Regions from separate parts of the Limosilactobacillus secundus genome, predicted to be linked through region 2. Evidence: predicted binding sites of a transcription regulator. Region 2 holds the regulator's gene; the other holds the start of a gene.
What was found. The regulator HrcA, encoded in region 2, represses chaperone genes, less so after heat shock. The targets are predictions, from matches to a motif close to TTAGCACTCNNNNNNNNNGAGTGCTAA.
Positions count from the first base shown of each region.

Region 1 (9,324 bases), on a different contig from region 2:
ACCATGGAATCATTCCAGGTAAAACAGAAGAACTGAAGACAACCACGAACATATCAGCAGTTGAATGATTATAAGTTGCCGAAATCATATCAATAATAAATCCAATCAAGATACCACCGGAAATACCAAGGATGGCAGCATCGGGAACGATCCGTTTTGAAAGACGCCCAAAAATCTTAGGAGCATCCCCCTCATGAGATAACTTAAACAGCATCCGACTTGAACTATAAATACCTGAATTAGCACCTGATAATGCAGCTGTCAAAACCACAAAGTTAATAATTGATGCTGCAGCTGTAATTCCGACCTTAGCAAAAGTAGATACAAAAGGTGACCCAACACTGCTTAATTCATTCCAAGGATAAATTGTTACAATTACAAAAATTGCTCCAACATAGAAAATCAAAATCCGGAATAAAACAGACTTAACAGATTTAACAATTGCTTTTTGCGGATTTGCTACTTCACCGGCAGAAATTCCTAGCAATTCGATGCCCTCATAAGATCCAACGATAATTGACATTGAGAAGAAGAAACCACTCCAGCCACCAGTGAAGAATCCACCATGAGACCAAAGATTACTGAAACCAGTTGGATGACCGCCATTACCAAAACCAAAGAAGATAATCATAAATCCAAGTAAGATCATAAAGATAATAGTAATAACTTTGATCATCGCAAACCAAAATTCAAGTGATCCATATGCCTTTGCACTTGCTAAATTAGCGAGAACCAAGAAAATAATAATAACAACTCCAGCTACCCAAGTATGAAGGTGGGGCCACCAATATTTAAGATATTCAGTCGCTGCTACTACTTCAGACATTCCTACAACAATATACTCAAATACGTTAGCCCATTTAGCAAGATATCCAGCTACTGGATGAACATATTCAGTTGCATAATCCGCAAAAGAACCTGTTCCAGGATTAATGTAAATCATCTCTCCTAACGCTCTCATAACAATATATAAAATTAAGCCAACAAACGCATATGCGAGGATAACAGATGGTCCGGTCCACTTGATTGTAGATGTTGATCCCATAAACAGTCCAACACCAATTGCTCCACCAAGGGAAATCATTTCCATCTGACCAGCAGTCATCGAACGATTAAGTTCTGGTGCCGATTTTTTCATGTGTATCATTATCCTTTCATTGTATTTAACTCTTAAAGATTATATTATATTTCATACTAAATTCCAACGCTTCTTTCTCATTATTTTCTAATACAAAAAGATGTAATCGATTTCAAACTCAATTAAATAATTTGTAATTAAAAAGGACTACGGAATTCCATCCATAGTCCTTTTTGATTTTTAACTAATGCTTAAAATTAACGATTTTCGATGTCTTGACGAGCTTGTTGGCTCAAGTTGTAGAATGAGTGAATACCCTTATATTGAGCAACATCACCAAGTTGATCTTCAATCCGCATTAATTGGTTGTACTTAGCAAGACGGTCAGTCCGGCTCATTGAACCAGTCTTGATTTGTCCAGCGTTTGTAGCAACAACCAAGTCAGCGATGGTAGTGTCTTCAGTTTCACCAGAACGGTGTGAAACGATGGCAGTGTAACCAGCTTCCTTAGCCATTTCGATAGCTTCAACAGTTTCAGTTAAAGTACCAATTTGGTTAAGCTTGATTAAGATTGAGTTAGCAGCACCCATTTGGATACCCTTCTTCAAGTAATCAGTGTTAGTTACAAAGAAGTCATCACCAACAAGTTGAACCTTCTTACCTAACTTATCAGTAATAGTTACCCAGTCATCCCAGTTGTTTTCGTCAATTGGGTCTTCAACAGATACTACTGGGTACTTTTCAATAATACCGGATAAGTAGTTAATCCATTCTTCAGTGGTGTATTCTTCACCAGTTGACCAACGAAGCTTGTACTTCTTGTCTTCGTCGTTCCATAATTCTGAAGCAGCAACGTCAAAGGCAATGGCAATGTCCTTACCTGGCTTGTAACCAGCATCTTCAATAGCCTTGATTAAGTATTCGAATGGTTCTTCATTGTTAGCAAAGTCAGGAGCAAATCCACCTTCGTCACCAACAGAGGTTACTTTACCAGCAGCTTCCAATTCCTTCTTCAAGGCGTGGAAAGTTTCTGAACCCCAACGAATAGCTTCACGTACAGTTGGTGCACCAACTGGCATGATCATGAATTCTTGGAAGTCAACCTTGTTATCTGAGTGAGCACCACCGTTAATAACGTTCATCATTGGTGTTGGCAATACATGAGCGTTGAAACCACCAAGGTAGTTGTAAAGAGGTACTTGTAATTCGTCAGCAGCAGCCCGAGCAGCAGCTAATGAAACAGCTAAAATAGCGTTCGCACCTAACTTACCCTTGTTTGGAGTACCGTCTAACTTAATCATTGCCTTATCGATAGCGATTTGGTCAGTAACTTCCATCCCTACGATTTCCTTAGCAATAATGTTGTTTACGTTTGAAACAGCCTTTAAAACACCCTTGCCGCCAAAACGGTTCTTGTCGCCGTCACGTAATTCAACAGCTTCGTGTTCACCAGTTGAAGCACCTGAAGGAACGATACCGCGACCTACACCACCGGCTTCTGTGTAAACTTCTGCTTCAACTGTTGGGTTACCACGTGAATCAAGGACTTCACGTGCATAAATATCTGTAATGAGTGACATTTGATGAATCTCTCCTCTGTCATTTATTTGGAAAGCAATTCCACTTAACATTGTATTATTTTACACAATTAAAAACAAGCATTTAACAGACTAATGGTGAACTAATTGTAAAAATGTTTCTGGATTTAAGCTCGCTGTTCCAACTAAAACACCATCAATATCATTTTTTGCCATTAATGCATTGATATTAGAAGTTGTTACACTGCCTCCATACAAAATTCGAACATTATTTGCAACTTTATCTCCATACATATCACTAATTGTCTGCCTAATTAAGTAACAACCCTCTGCTGCCTGATCTGGATCAGCACTCTCGCCTGTCCCAATCGCCCAACTAGGTTCATAAGCAACCGTAACATGACAAATTTCATTATTGGTCAATCCATGAAGATCTGCGAGAATGCGGCTCACCACCCAATGAACTTTCTTTCCAGCAACTCGTCGACGCATGGTATCATCACAGCAAACAATCGGACATAACCCGTTTATTAATGCCGCCTTTACTTTTCTATTAATTAATTCATCAGTTTCATTAAAGTAAGTTCGACGTTCAGAATGGCCTAAAATTACATGATGGATTCCTGCTTGGTATAAAGCATATGGACTTGTTTCACCAGTATAGGCTCCCTCATTCTTATAGTAGCAGTTTTCTGCCATTATTTTTAACGGGGATTCTTTAGCTGCTTTAACCATTGGTACTAAACAAAGAGTAGGAGCAGCAATTGCTGTTTCAAGTTGGTCGGCAGGCGGAAGCTGATTTTTTACTGCTTCGATAAAAGAGACAGCTTCTTGAACATCTTTATGCATTTTCCAATTGCCAGCAATAATCGGTACTCTCATTGTTGACCCTCCCATCTACTATTTTATTGTTAATACCAAGATACGGTAAGAGGCTGAGAAAAGCAAAAGTTTTCTCAGCCTCTTATATAAGATTTATAAATAGTAGTTAAACATTAATTATTTGTCAGAAATTGCGGCAATTCCAGGTAATTCGTTACCTTCAAGGTAAGTTAATGATGCACCACCACCAGTTGAAATGTGAGTAAGCTTGTCAGCAACCCCCAATTCCTTAACAGCAGCAGTTGAGTCTCCGCCCCCAACGATTGTTGTAGCATCCGTTAATGTACCAAGGAATTTACCAATTTCAAGCGTTCCCTTAGCAAAGTTTGGCATTTCAAATACACCCATTGGTCCATTCCAAACAACAGTCTTGGCATCTTTTAATACGTTCTTGAACTCTTCAACAGACTTAGGACCAATATCAAGGGCCATCCAACCGTCGTCAATATCACCTTCAACAACTTTTGTATCAGCATCATTGTTGAACTTATCAGCTACTACATTATCAATTGGCAATACAAGCTTGTCGCCAGCTTTATCTAAGATTTGCTTAGCAACGTCAATCTTGTCTTTTTCAACAAGTGAGTTACCAACTTTGATTCCCTTAGCAGCGTAGAATGTATAAGCCATTCCACCACCGATAATAATCTTGTCTGCTTTGTCAAGAAGATTATCAATAACACCAATCTTATCAGAAACCTTTGCACCACCAAGAATGGCAACAAATGGACGTTCAGGATTATCTACAGCATCACCTAAGAACTTGATTTCCTTTTCCATCAAGTAACCAGCTGCTGCCTTGCCTGGCATATTAGTAGCAATACCAACATTAGAAGCGTGCTTACGGTGAGCTGTACCAAAGGCATCATTTACAAATACATCACCAAGAGAGGCCCAGTACTTACCTAATTCAGGATCATTACCAGATTCACGCTTTACATATTCGCCATCCTTAACATCTTCATAACGGGTGTTTTGAACAAGCAAAACATCCCCATTCTTCATGTTATCGATAGCATCTTCTAATTGCTTACCTTCAGTAACTGGAACAAATGTTACTGGCTTGTTTAGTAGGTTAGAAAGACGTTCTGCAACTGGACGAAGTGAAAGTCCAGGCTTATCTTCTTCTTTTTTAATCCGGCCAAGGTGTGAGAATAAGATTGCTCGACCACCGTGGTCAATAACATATTTAATTGTTGGTAAGGCAGCAACAATTCGGTTGTCGTCACCAACAACGCCATCTTTAATTGGAACATTAAAGTCAACACGCATTAATACTTTCTTGCCTTCTAAAGGAAGGTCTTCAACAGTTAATTTAGCCATTGTATTATGTCTCCTCTTCTTTTGATAAAAAAAGCGGGCGGAGTAGTCCTCCTCCCACCTTAATCAAATTAGTTTAATTTTACTTCAAATTAAAGAGTAGCAAAATGAAGCAAAGTCCGGATCATGTTGCTAGTGAAACCGTATTCGTTGTCGTACCAAGCAACAGTCTTAACTAATTGTGAACCATCGTCACCTTCCATAATTTCAGTTTGGGAAGGATCGAATACTGAACCGTATGTTGAACCGATAATATCAGTTGAAACAATTTCATCTTCAGTGTAACCGAATGCTGGGTTAGTAGCCTTCTTCATAGCATCGTTGATTTGGTCAACAGTAACCTTCTTGTCTAAGATTGAAACAAGTTCAGTTAATGAACCATCAACAACACCAACACGTTGTGCGTGACCTGAAAGCTTACCGTTTAATTCAGGAATAACTAAACCAATAGCCTTAGCAGCACCACTTGAGTGAGGAATAGTGTTTACACTTGCAGTACGGTTGTTACGCATCTTCTTACCACGAGGGCCATCAAGAATAGCTTGAGTAGAAGTAAATGCGTGGATAGTAGTCATAGTACCAACCTTAACACCAAATTCGTCATTTAAGACCTTAGCCATTGGTGCCAAGCAACTAGTAGTACATGAACCAGCTGATACGATAATGTCATCCTTAGTCAAAGTATCAAGGTTAACACCAGGAACAACAGTTGGGATGTTACCAGCAGGTGCTGAAATCAATACACGCTTTGCACCAGCGTCAATGTGTGCTTGTGACTTTTCAGCAGAGGTGTAGAAACCAGTACATTCAAGAACAAAGTCAACACCATCGTTCTTTACCCAAGGAATGTTACGAGCATCGCGTTCAGCGTATACAGGGTATTCCTTACCATCAACAACAATACCAGTATCAGTAGATGTAACTTCACCTGGGAACTTACCATGAGTTGAGTCATACTTAAGTAAGTAAGCCAACATAGAAGGAGTAGTCAAATCGTTGATTGCAACAACTTCAATATCATTTGTGTTAAGTTCGTGAATCCGACGAAATGCTAAACGACCAATACGGCCAAAACCGTTAATACCAATTTTTACAGTCATACTGCAAATTCCTCCTTTAGGAAAAAACATAATTAGTGTACTTGCTTAGTTTATCACATTACATCAGCATCGCAACTCTCAACCATTGTAAGTGACGCAGTGGGAAGGTCTAAGCAACAATACAACTTCTACGATACTTATGATACCATCTTCAAAAAAATTGTCTATTCAATCACAACATTTTTCTGATGTAAGCGTTATTTTGATTAATTTTTTCAAATAATGCTTGCAATTCATTTTAACTTAAGATAATATAATATCTGTTGACGCGCCCTTAGTGTAATGGATCGCACGTGAGATTCCGGTTCTCGAGATCCGAGTTCGACTCTCGGGGGGCGCATTTTTATGAGACTGTTGAAAAAATTTTTCAACAGTCTTTTTTATTTTTAAGATATTATGGAACTATTTTCGCGTCGCTACAAGGCTGTTAATTTTCACTTGCCTTTTTGATAATTCAAAAAAAAGATCTCCGTCATTCGAAATTAATCGAATAATTGGAGATCTTTTTATTTATCCCTTTACTTTAATTTTGAATTATTTTCCATTACACCATCAAGTAAGCCGTAATCTACTGCTTCTTGTGCTGTCAAGTAATGATCACGTTCAGTATCAGCCTGGATCTTCTCGATAGGTTGACCAGAATTCTTAGCAAGGATCCCGTTAAGCATCTTCCGTGTTTTCAAAATTTCAGTAGCAGCAATTTCGATTTCAGTCTGTTGACCTTGAGCTCCACCAGATGGTTGATGAATCAAAACTTGTGAGTGTGGTAATCCAAAACGCTTACCCTTAGCACCAGATGATACTAATACACTGGCCATAGAAGCAGCCATCCCGATTACAATAGTTTGAACATCAGCCTTAATAAAGTTCATCGTGTCATAAATTGCCATTCCTGAGGTAACAACACCACCAGGTGAATTAATGTATAAGTAAATATCTTTAGTTGAATCTTGCGCATCAAGGAATAAAAGTTGCGCAACAATTGAATTTGCCATTTCGTCTTCAATTGGACCAGAGAGCATAATAATACGGTCCTTCAGAAGCCGTGAGTAGATGTCATAAGCACGTTCACCACGGGATGATTGCTCAATGACAGTAGGTACTAAATTCATAATATGGCCTCCTTAATAAATTAGCACTCGTTAGTCTTGCATGCCAACGGATAATAATACTATACTCGATTGGTCAAAAAAGGTCAAATGTTTTAACTATTATTTAATATTTTTTTGTAAAACATTCTTGACTATTATAATTAAATCAAAAAACAAGGCTAAAAATTCTTCAAAGCCTTGTTTTAGCGAAAATTTAATCTTTTTTGTCAGAAGCGGCTATCTTTTCAGCACGACGTTCAGCAATAAAAATATAAACCAATAATAGAAATGCTAGCGCTGAAGCAGTGTATAAAACCATATTACTTGCAAGCCAGCCATATTTGGCTACCAAAATACCAATTAAAGCAGTTGCTAACGTTTCACCAAAAATATATTGGAAAAAGCCCATAAATCCAGTTGATGAACCTACTGCAAATTTAGGAACTGCTTCGTTAACCATTAATCCAACCAATGTTAATGGAGCATAAATTAAAGTTCCCATAACAAAAAGAACACTTACGATCAAAACGTGATTGGTACTAAAGAAATACGTTGTCAAACAAATAAATAAACCAATTACACATAAAATACAAACAATAGCTCGACGTCCCTTTAATGCATCGGAAATTGCTCCCATAATAATTACTCCCGGAACCGCCGCAAGTTCAAAAATACCCACTAACCATTTTGCAAAGTTAGTCGTAAAGCCTTTTGATTCTACAAGATAGCTTGGAATCCAGCTCATTATCCCATATCGAACCAAATACAGGGACATTGATGTTAGGGTAATGGCCCACACAACTTTATTTGTCAAAATATATTTAACAAAAATTTGTGGTAAAGTCAGACTCGTCTCTTCCGAATCAGACTCAGTTCCGTTTTCTAAAACAACTTCATCTCCGGTATATTCAGAAATACTTGGCAACCCAACACTAACCGGCCGATCAGCACCAACTAATAATACAAAGGCCGCAATAATCAGTGAAACCACTGAAGATGTATAAAAGACAGCAGAAATGGAACCTGAAAACATGAATGTTGCTAATTGTACAACAGCAACACAAGCAAAGGCTCCAGCGTTATGTGCAGAAGACCAAATCGAATAAATCGCTCCCCGGTGTTTCTTTCCCCACCATAATTGAACAGAACGCTGGCATGCCGCTGCCCCCATCCCTTGAGCAATTGACATAATTAACATTAGAAACATCATCATATAAAGGCTACGGGTAGATCCTAAACCGAAATTAAGCAGTGCAGAAATAATTAATCCGGTTGCTAAATAACGATTAGTATTACTTTTATCACTTAATGCTCCCATAAATAGTTTTGAAATCCCATAACCAATCCCAAAACACGAAAGCACCATTCCGATATCAGCCGTGGTAAAACCATACTGCTTCATAATTTCATTTTGTTCGGTTGTGAAAATTAAACGAATAATATAATAGCCAATATAACCGATACAAATCGCAAGTAATACTCCTAACTGATGCCAACGATACGAACTTTCAACCTTATCAGCAGGAACCTTTTGCTTCGCCGCTGGAGCTGGTTTTAAAAATTCAAACATACTATCACCTCTTTTATAAACGACACTTTTCTGTAAGCGCTTACCTATATTTTAACATACAAAATACAGTATTAGTGTACAAAAATATTAAAACGTTATTTTTAAAAGAGTCATCTTATTAATTAATGCTTTAGTTTTTTCTTTTTATTAAAAAATAAAAGCTATGCACTGGATTGCATAGCTTTTATAAAATAAATTACTTTTCTTCAGCTGGCTTTTCTTTAGCCCACTTACGAATAGCTTCGATCTTCTTTTCTTTTAATGCTCGCTTATACTTTGAAGCGATTGGGCGACGGCCTTGTACGCCGTATGGGTGTGCTTTACGCATGTTACTTTGCCTCCTTTGATATTAAACGTAAATTAATTAACGTTCCAATTATACCGGTCATTGTTTTAAAAAGCAAGTCTCCCTTAATCCAAAACAACTATCTCGTGAATACCATTTCTAAAAATTAATAATTTATCTAAATTTGATAAACGATTATCTTTGCTATTCCATTAATGGTTTCAGCAATTGAACTATACCAATTCCACAAAGCGCCACATAAATACCGTTATTATAACAGTTGACTTTTAGACCAATCATAGTATGATATAAGATGTAGATGAAAGAGAACAAAGGTGTAAGGTCAAGGAGGATATTATAATGTCAGTAAATAAATTAAACGTTTTTAACGTTACCACCAACTGGAATAAATTAGATCAAGAATGTGCAACAGCCGAATTAGCGCTAATTAGCGAAAGT
Region 1 covers NZ_JAJGUA010000032.1:471-9,794, forward strand. Annotated here, with positions in the region: gene LMB57_RS04715 (amino acid permease) at 1-1,138, opposite strand, end outside; gene eno (phosphopyruvate hydratase) at 1,336-2,658, opposite strand; gene tpiA (triose-phosphate isomerase) at 2,749-3,498, opposite strand; gene LMB57_RS04730 (phosphoglycerate kinase) at 3,616-4,821, opposite strand; gene gap (type I glyceraldehyde-3-phosphate dehydrogenase) at 4,911-5,918, opposite strand; gene clpP (ATP-dependent Clp endopeptidase proteolytic subunit ClpP) at 6,437-7,030, opposite strand; gene LMB57_RS04745 (MFS transporter) at 7,224-8,579, opposite strand; gene LMB57_RS09790 (hypothetical protein) at 8,776-8,907, opposite strand.
Region 1: clpP (ATP-dependent Clp endopeptidase proteolytic subunit ClpP) is a predicted target of HrcA. The motif match lies at 7,051-7,077, and genes of this name have one in related genera.

Region 2 (9,324 bases):
CAAGGCTGCTTGAGCAAACGAAATATCACGATCAACGTAAATTGTTGAACCATCACGCCGGAATTCTCGACTTGGTGTTACTCGGAAGACAATATACAAATCTCCGGCTGGGCCACCGTTCTCACCAGCATCCCCTTGATGTTGGAGCCGCATTTGTTGACCATCATCAACACCGGCAGGCACCTTCACTTCTAGCTCATGACGTTCGTGGACATGTCCTGCACCATGGCAAGTATCACAACGATCTTCTGGCTTAATAATCCTTCCAGTTCCATTACATTCTGGACAAGTGGTTTGAGTTTGCATATTGCCTAGTGGTGTTTGACGAACGCTCGTAATCACTCCGGCACCATGACACCGTGGACAAGTTATTGGCGATTTACCAGACTTAGCTCCGGTTCCATGACAAGTCTTACATTCTGCATCACGGTCATACTTGATAGTAGTTGTTTTCCCAAAAACCGCATCCATAAAATCAAGAGTCATTGCATATTGTAAATCACGCCCTTGACGCGGGGCTGTTGGGTCCCGATGAGTACGACCACCGCCGCCAAAGAATTGACTAAAGATGTCGTCAAAGCCGCCACCAAAGTTAGAATAAGCTTGACCACCACCAAAGCCGCCAAAGCCTTGACCGCCAGCACCTTGTGGGCCAGCTGAACCAAATTGATCATATTGAGCACGTTTTTGACTATCACTTAATGTCTCATATGCTTCATTAATCTTCTTAAACTTTTCTTCTGCACCAGGCTCGTGGTTAACATCTGGGTGGTATTTTGCCGCAAGCCGACGATATGCACGCTTGATGTCTTTTTCGGATGCATCCTTAGAGACACCTAAAATGTCATAATAATCTTGTTCTGCCATATAATAAATACCTCATTACTTTATTGCTTGTTTAGTTATACCACAGCCAGCAAACGAAAGTAAAAGCCAAAGTCCTTTTTTCTGGCCTTTGGCTTTTACACTAACATTTTAAGACTGTTTACCGCAGGCTATTTCTTGTCGTCTGGTGTAACGTCCTTAAAATCACCATCAACAGTATTGTCATCATTACCGTTGTCATTACCATTTTGTTGGTTATCACCAGGTTGACCATTAGCAGCGCCACCTTGTGCACCTTGTGCTTGTTGGTAAAGCTTTACGCTAAGGTCTTGAATAACTTTGTTCAAAGCATCCTTCTTAGCTTTCATTTCATCAAGGTTGCCGCTTTCTTTAGCCTTCTTTAATTCGTCACGAGCACTTTCAGCCTTCTTGATATCATCTTCAGGAACTTTACCCTTAACTTCCTTCAAAGTCTTATCAACTTGGAAGAGTTCTTGGTCAACTTCATTCTTTAAGTCAACTTCTTCCTTCTTCTTCTTGTCGGCTTCAGCATGCTCTTCAGCATCCTTCTTCATCCGTTCAATTTCTTCATCACTTAAGCCTGAGTTAGACTTGATAGTGATGTTTTGCTTCTTGTGAGTTCCTTGATCTTCAGCAGAAACATTAACAATACCGTTCTTATCGATATCAAATGTAACTTTGATTTGAGGAACACCACGAGGAGCAGCAGGAATATCAGTTAGTTGGAAGTTACCCAAAGTCTTATTGTCTGCTGCCATTGGACGTTCACCTTGAAGAACGTGAATGTCAACAGCTGGTTGGTTATCAGCAGCAGTTGAGAAGATTTGACTCTTTGAAGTAGGAATAGTTGTGTTACGATCAATCAACTTAGTGAAGACACCACCCATGGTTTCAATACCAAGTGAAAGTGGAGTAACATCAAGTAATACAACATCCTTAACATCACCAGTAAGAACCCCACCTTGAATAGCTGCACCAAGAGCAACGGCTTCGTCAGGATTAATTGAGTGGTTAGGTTCTTTACCAGTTAATTCCTTAACCATTTCTTGAACGGCAGGAATACGAGTAGATCCACCATTTAAGATAACTTCATCAATGTCGTCAAAGGTAAGATCCGCATCTTTCAAAGCATTCAATACTGGTTGCTTTGTCCGTTCAACTAAGTCATTAGTTAATTGGTTAAATTGTGCCCGACTTAATGTCTTTTCCAAGTGCAATGGGCCGTTTTCACCAGCTGAAATAAATGGTAAGCTGATTTGCGCTTCTTGAACACCTGACAAGTCTTTCTTAGCCTTTTCAGCAGCATCCTTCAAACGTTGAAGAGCCATCTTGTCTTGAGAAAGATCAACACCGTGTTCTTCCTTAAAGCCATCGATTAACCAATCCATAATCTTTTGGTCAAAGTCATCCCCACCTAAATGAGTATCACCATTAGTAGAGAGAACTTGGAAGACACCGTCACCTAATTCAAGGATGGAAACATCGAATGTACCACCACCAAGATCATAAACAAGGATCTTTTCATCTTTGTCCTTCTTATCAAGACCGTATGCTAATGATGAAGCAGTAGGTTCGTTAATAATCCGCTTAACATCAAGGCCCGCAATTTTACCGGCATCCTTAGTAGCTTGACGTTGAGCATCATTGAAGTATGCAGGAACAGTAATAACTGCTTGAGTAACAGTATCACCAATGTAATCTTCAGCATATTTCTTAAGGTATTGCAAAATCATTGCTGAAATTTCTTGTGGAGTATATTTCTTACCATCAACTTCAACAGTGTATCCTGCTTCACCCATGTGACTCTTGATTGATGAAATAGTGTTAGGATTAGTAATTGCCTGACGCTTTGCTACTTCCCCAACTTGAGTTTCACCATTCTTAAATGAAACAACAGATGGTGTTGTCCGACTTCCTTCTGGGTTGGTGATAATCTTAGGTTCATTACCTTCCATAACAGCAACCGCAGAGTTAGTAGTACCTAAATCAATACCAATAATCTTATTACTTGCCATAATTTATTTCCTTCTCTCACAAATTTATTGAGCTACAACAACCATTGCTGGGCGTAATACCCGGTCTTTGAGTTGATATCCTGCTTGAAGAACATTAACAACAGTTTCAGGCTTCTGACCTTCTTCGACCGGAACAGTTTGAACTGCTTGGTGAAGAGTAGGATCAAATGTTTCACCATCAGCTTTGATTTCAGTGATGCCATGGTCATTTAATGCCTTGACAAGGTGATCATGAACCATTTGAATACCCTTTTTAAGTTGTTTACCATTATCGTCTACAACTTCAATTGCTAATGCTCGTTTAAGGTTATCAAGCACTGGTAAAATTGACTTTGCTAAATCCTGACCATCATATTTAAGGATTTGAGCCCGTTCTTTATTAAAACGATTAGTCATATTTTGAATTTCTGCTTCTGCTCGTAAATATTTGTCATCTTTATCAGCGAGCTGCTTCTTTAAGTCAGCGATCTCTTCCTTTAATTTGGAAGTTTGATCATCCTTCTTATCTGAAGCCTCTTTTTTTATATCTTTTTTAGGTGCCTTTTCATTTTCAGGCGCAGTTTGTTTTTGTTGATCTTCTTGTTTTTCCTTGGCCAATTAACTCGCCTCCTATGAATCATAATAGTGACGGTAGAAATCTAATAGCCGTTTTGCTAATTCTTGGCGAAAGGCATTTACAATTCCAATTGTCCGTGAATAAGGCATCCTTGTTGGACCAAGAACTGCAATAATTCCTCGTCCATATTGTTCAACATTATAACTTGCAGTAATCAAGCTATAATCATCAAGAAGCTTATTCTTAGAGATTTCCTGACCGATTTTAACATTAACTCCATTATCTGAGGTAAGCGTCGAATCCAAGATATTCGATAAATTGTCATTCTTATCTAACAAGCCATACAGTGATTGGATTGCGTGGGGATCATGAGTACTTGCAAAATCCAGTAAGTTCAGTCGACCACCAACGAAAAAACGCTCACGTGCTGCTTGAGATAAGACATTATCAAAAATATCAAGGAAGCCATCGGGACTATGCATATAATGCAGAACCTGAAGTGGGATATCATCTTTTAGTCGTTTTACCACTTCTGATAGCGGCAAACCAACTAATTGATCATTAATCATTCTAATTACTGCCTGCATTGCATCTGTGTCAATGTCCGGCGGCAAAGTGAATGACTGATTTTCAACCTCACCGCTGTCGGTAACTAAGATCGCAATAACCTTATGATTCCCCAGCGGTACAACTCGAAAGCCACTCAAACGAACACTTTCTTGCTCAGGCTTTAATGTAAAAGCAGTATATGAAGTTAAGTTTGATAAGATATCTGCTGAATGCGAAATAATTTCGTCAATCTTTTGAAAACCAGTTCCAAGTGAGTTTTGAATCACTACCAGATCATTATCAGTAACTGCTTGTGGATCAAGCAAGTTATCGACATAATAACGATAACCTCGTTTCGATGGAACCCGGCCTGATGAAGAGTGCTCTTTTAAGATCAAATCATTGTCCTCTAAAACCGCCATCTCATTACGGACAGTTGCTGAACTGACCTTAAAAGGCAACTTTTCTGCTAAATGTTTTGATCCAACCGGTTGACCAGTTGATGTGTATTGACGTACAATCGCTTGCAGAATCTTTTTCTGTCGTTGTGTTAGCATCGTATATCACTTCCCCTTTTAGCACTCATTAGGGTCAAGTGCTAAACACACTGTATAATATACCAATTACTACCCTAAAAGTCAAGAAACGTCAAACAATTTTTAAAGGAGCTTTATCCATGAAACATAAAGAACATCGCTATATTCAACCCCAAAATACTCAAGAAGCAATGTTATTAATTCAGAAGTTATTTAATAAATACCGTAATGCGCCCCTAACGAATGAACTATTAGAATACCATAACAACCTAATCTATCGCTTGCAGTCAGATATTAAAGACGAAGCAACTAAGGAGAACAATCTTAATCAACTGAAAGCACTTGCTTCCATGACTGAAATTATGCGGAACTGGACAACAGTGCGCTTAAACGGCCAGCCTTTTAACGGGAAAATGCGGCATTTCAAATTAGTGACTGATGGCGGATTCAAATTTGAACGAAATATTCATAAGATTAACCAGACTACCAGTCATCGTGGAAGTCGGCATTAAAAAAAGAGGTTTGATAAATCTTGTTGGCACAATTGCCACGAAAGATCAATCTAAACCTCTTTTATTTATATTTTTCTAAAATACGCCGGGCGTTTTGTTCATCTTGTTTCATCTGTGCAACTAATGCATCCGCTCCCGTGAACTTTTCTTCGCCACGAAGATACTGATACCAACGCACAACTACTTCCTCGCCATACACCATTTGTTGAAAATCAAATAAGTTAATTTCAACCGTTAATTGATTAGCATCGCCAAATGTTATGTTGTGACCAACGCTTGCCATTCCATTATACCACTTCTTACCGAGCTTAACTTTGACGGCATAGACCCCAATCCCAGGAAGTCGCTCCTCTTCCGGATGCTCAACATTGATCGTAGGAAAGCCAAGTGTTCGTCCACGAGCTAAGCCATGAACTACTAAGCCAGTTGTTTGATAAGGATATCCTAATGCTTGATTAGCTGCTTTCACATTACCAGCATCAATTAATTTTCGAATTTCTCGAGAACCAACCTTTTCTTGACTTCCATCCTCAGTAAATTTGGGCACAGTAACAACTTCAAACCGCCCTGCTGCATATTTAGGAAGTAGCTTCATTGATGCAATATCTTCTTTACCATAAGTATGATCAAACCCTGCCACGACCGTTTGAGCATGAAAGCCTACCAAATACTCATCAACAAACTGCTGAGGAGAAAGGCTTGCGAATGATGATGTAAAACTTATTAAATAAATCCGATCAACATCAAGATCGTTTAATAATTCAAGCTTCCTATCGACCGTTGATAAATATTTAAAGCCGCCCTTATATTGACGATAAACAATTCCAGGAGCATGATCATACGTCAAAACTACTAATGGCAATCCTTTTTCACGGGCAATTTCACGGGCACGTTTGATTACTGCTTGATGCCCCCGATGAACACCATCAAAGAAACCCATTGCAAGTACAATTGGCCCCGCAGGAATTAGGCTTTTTTCCAAAGGATGGTGAATTTTTATAACTTGCAACTCCTACACTCCTCAATTAACTGCAAACATTTTAGTTGGCTTATACATTTTATTTTTCGAATCAAAATGATACAGTGCTTTTACTTGTCCATCAAATGATAACACAATTTCCTTCTCGCTAATATTAAGTTCACTTGGAGAAAGCCATCCTCCATTTTGAACCTTTTTCCATTGATCCACTTGAATCGTTAATTGCGGATATTCCTTTAAAGCATAATCTAAAGGATACAAGTATTGCTGGAGAGTTTGGGTCGCAACAGCATCTCGAACGTCGTCTAAACTTAAAGTCTGATCAAGAGTAAAGCCTCCACTCTTCAACCGCGTTAGCAAACTCATTACTCCTGGATACCCTAGTTTACGTGCAAGATCCACAACAAGTGTCCGAATATAAGTGCCCTTACTACATTCAACATTAAAACGGATTCGTTGTTGTTTATTTTTCTCATCATACTTTGAGCTTAGTAATTCAAATTTACTAATAGCCACTTGCCGTTTGGGCCGTTCAACAGTTTCCCCAGCTCTTGCATATTCATAAAGTTTTTTTCCATTTACTTTTACAGCCGAATACATCGGTGGGATTTGTATTATTGTCCCCGTTAATAAATTCATGGCTGCTAATATTTCACTAGTGGGAATTTCATCTGCAACTACTTTTTCTTCAATTTTGTCTCCATCAAGGTCTTGGGTAGTAGTCGCAAACCCAATTAAAAGCTCACCTTGATATTGTTTTCCTGACTGCATCAAATAGTCAACAACTTTGGTAGCATTTCCAACACAAATTGGTAAAACGCCCGCTACACCTGGGTCAAGCGTTCCTGAATGACCAATCTTTTTAGTTTTTAAAATTTGTCGTAGTCGACTAACACAGGCAAAACTAGTCATCCCGCGTTCTTTATATAAGGGTATTATTCCATCCATCGTTATTCCTCCAAGGGGCTGTGGTATAAGTCAAGTCACTTTCACAAAAGACAAATAGCATAAGCGTAGTACAACAATGGCCTCCATCGCTCGGTAAAACCGAACGTTGGAGGCCTCTTGTTGCTTGCGGGAGCTCCCAGAGGCTAACTTCATGGCGAAAAACGAACTCACAAGTAACTTCTGTCTCGCTCCCTTTTTTGCTAATTATTTTTCTTTTTTGTGTAAGTCGTTAATGAGTTGATCAATTCGACTACCGTAAGCAACTGATGGGTCTCTTACAAATTTGATTTCTGGAGTCTTAAAAATATTAAGACGTGCGCCTAATTCACTGCGAATTAACCCAGTCGCCTTATCTAATCCAGCCTGTGCCTTTTCTGCATCAGAAGCAAGATCTGACAAGATACTGTAATAGATGGTTGCTTGCTGGAGATCACCAGTAACATCCACACCTGTAATTGTAACGTTTTGTACACGTGGATCACGAACACGTTTTAACAAGATTTCATCAACATCTTTTTGAATTTCTTGAGCTAAACGATCTACTCGATATTGTTTACTTGGCATCTTTATCTCTCCTCAGTTTTTATTTAACTGGAACTTCCTTCATCTTGTAGGCTTCAATAACATCCATTTCCTTAATATCATTGTAGTTTTCAATTGTCAAACCACATTCGTAACCTTGCTTAACTTCTTTGACATCATCTTTGAAGCGTTTAAGACTACCTAATTCACCTTCGTAAATAACAACACCATCACGAACTAAACGGACTTTTGCATCACGGGTAATCTTACCAGACGTAACCATTCCCCCGGCAATTGTACCAACCTTTGATGCCTTATAGATTTGACGAACTTCTACTTGACCAATTGTTTCTTCTTTGTATACCGGTTCAAGCATCCCCTTCATCGCATCTTCAACTTCTTCAATTGCATCGTAAATAACACGGTGAAGACGGATATCAATACTATTAGAATCAGCTAATGTCTTAGCTACGGCAGTTGGACGAACATTAAATCCAATGATAACCGCATTCGATGCTTCAGCCAAAGTAACGTCACTTTGATTAATGGCACCAACAGCTTGGTGAATAATATCAACACGAACACCGTCAACTTTAATCTTTTGAAGGCTTTGACTTAAAGCTTCAACTGATCCCTGAACATCGGCTTTAATAATAATTGGTAAGGTCTTCATTTGACCCTTCTTCATAGTTGCAAAAAGGTTATCTAATGTAACATGAGAAGTCTTTTGACGTTCTTTATCCATTGCACGTTTAGCACGTTCTTCACCTGCTGCACGGGCAGTCTTTTCATCATCAAAGACAACAAACCGATCCCCAGCTTCTGGTACTTCATTTAGGCCAGTAATCTCAACAGGAGTAGATGGGGTAGCTTCTTTAATACGACGACCATTTTCATTTGTCATTGTCCGCACACGACCAAATGTGTTACCAACAACAATTGGGTCCCCAACATGAAGAGTACCCTGTTGAACTAAAACAGTAGCAACTGATCCCCGACCTTGATCAAGACGGGCTTCAACAACTGACCCAGCCGCATTTTGATCTGGATTAGCCTTTAATTCCAGCATTTCAGCTTGAAGCAGAATCATATCAAGTAATTCATCAAGATTCTTACCAAATTTGGCAGAAATCTTAACAAAAATTGTATCTCCACCCCAGTCTTCCGGAATTAAGTTATACTTTGCTAATTCTTCAGTTACACGATCTGGATTTGCACCTGGCTTATCAATCTTGTTAACCGCAACAATAATTGGTGTTTGGGCAGCTTGTGCGTGGTGAATAGCTTCAACTGTCTGTGGCATAACTCCATCATCAGCTGCAACAACAAGGACCGTAATATCAGTAATATTAGCTCCCCGTGCACGCATTTCAGTGAAGGCAGCGTGTCCAGGCGTATCAAGGAAAGTAATTAATTGGTCATTATAATGAACTTGGTAAGCACCAATTTCCTGGGTAATTCCTCCCGCTTCATGTTCAGTAACATGAGAGTGACGTAATTTATCAAGTAAGGTTGTCTTACCATGGTCAACGTGTCCCATAACAGTAACAACAGCTGGCCGCGTTACTTGATGTTCAGTATTATTTTGTTCATCTTCAAACATCTTATCAATGTCTGAAACATCAACTTGAACCTTTTCCTTAGCCTCAATACCGTAATCAGTTGCTAATAATTCAATTGTATCCTTATCAAGTGACTGATTCTGGTTGATCATTACACCAAGCATAAATAACTTTTTAACGATTTCTGCTGGTGAACGGTGTAAGATCTTTCCTAAGTCTTGGGCATTCATCCCATCAGTATATTCCAATACTTCTGGAAGCGGCTTATCTTTTCGTTGTGTTGGTTGCTTATGAGCTAC
Region 2 covers NZ_JAJGUA010000022.1:19,715-29,038, reverse strand. Annotated here, with positions in the region: gene dnaJ (molecular chaperone DnaJ) at 1-867, opposite strand, end outside; gene dnaK (molecular chaperone DnaK) at 996-2,861, opposite strand; gene grpE (nucleotide exchange factor GrpE) at 2,886-3,458, opposite strand; gene hrcA (heat-inducible transcriptional repressor HrcA) at 3,471-4,523, opposite strand; gene LMB57_RS00650 (hypothetical protein) at 4,643-5,014, shown strand; gene ribF (riboflavin biosynthesis protein RibF) at 5,076-6,023, opposite strand; gene truB (tRNA pseudouridine(55) synthase TruB) at 6,036-6,941, opposite strand; gene rbfA (30S ribosome-binding factor RbfA) at 7,146-7,505, opposite strand; gene infB (translation initiation factor IF-2) at 7,525-9,324, opposite strand, start outside.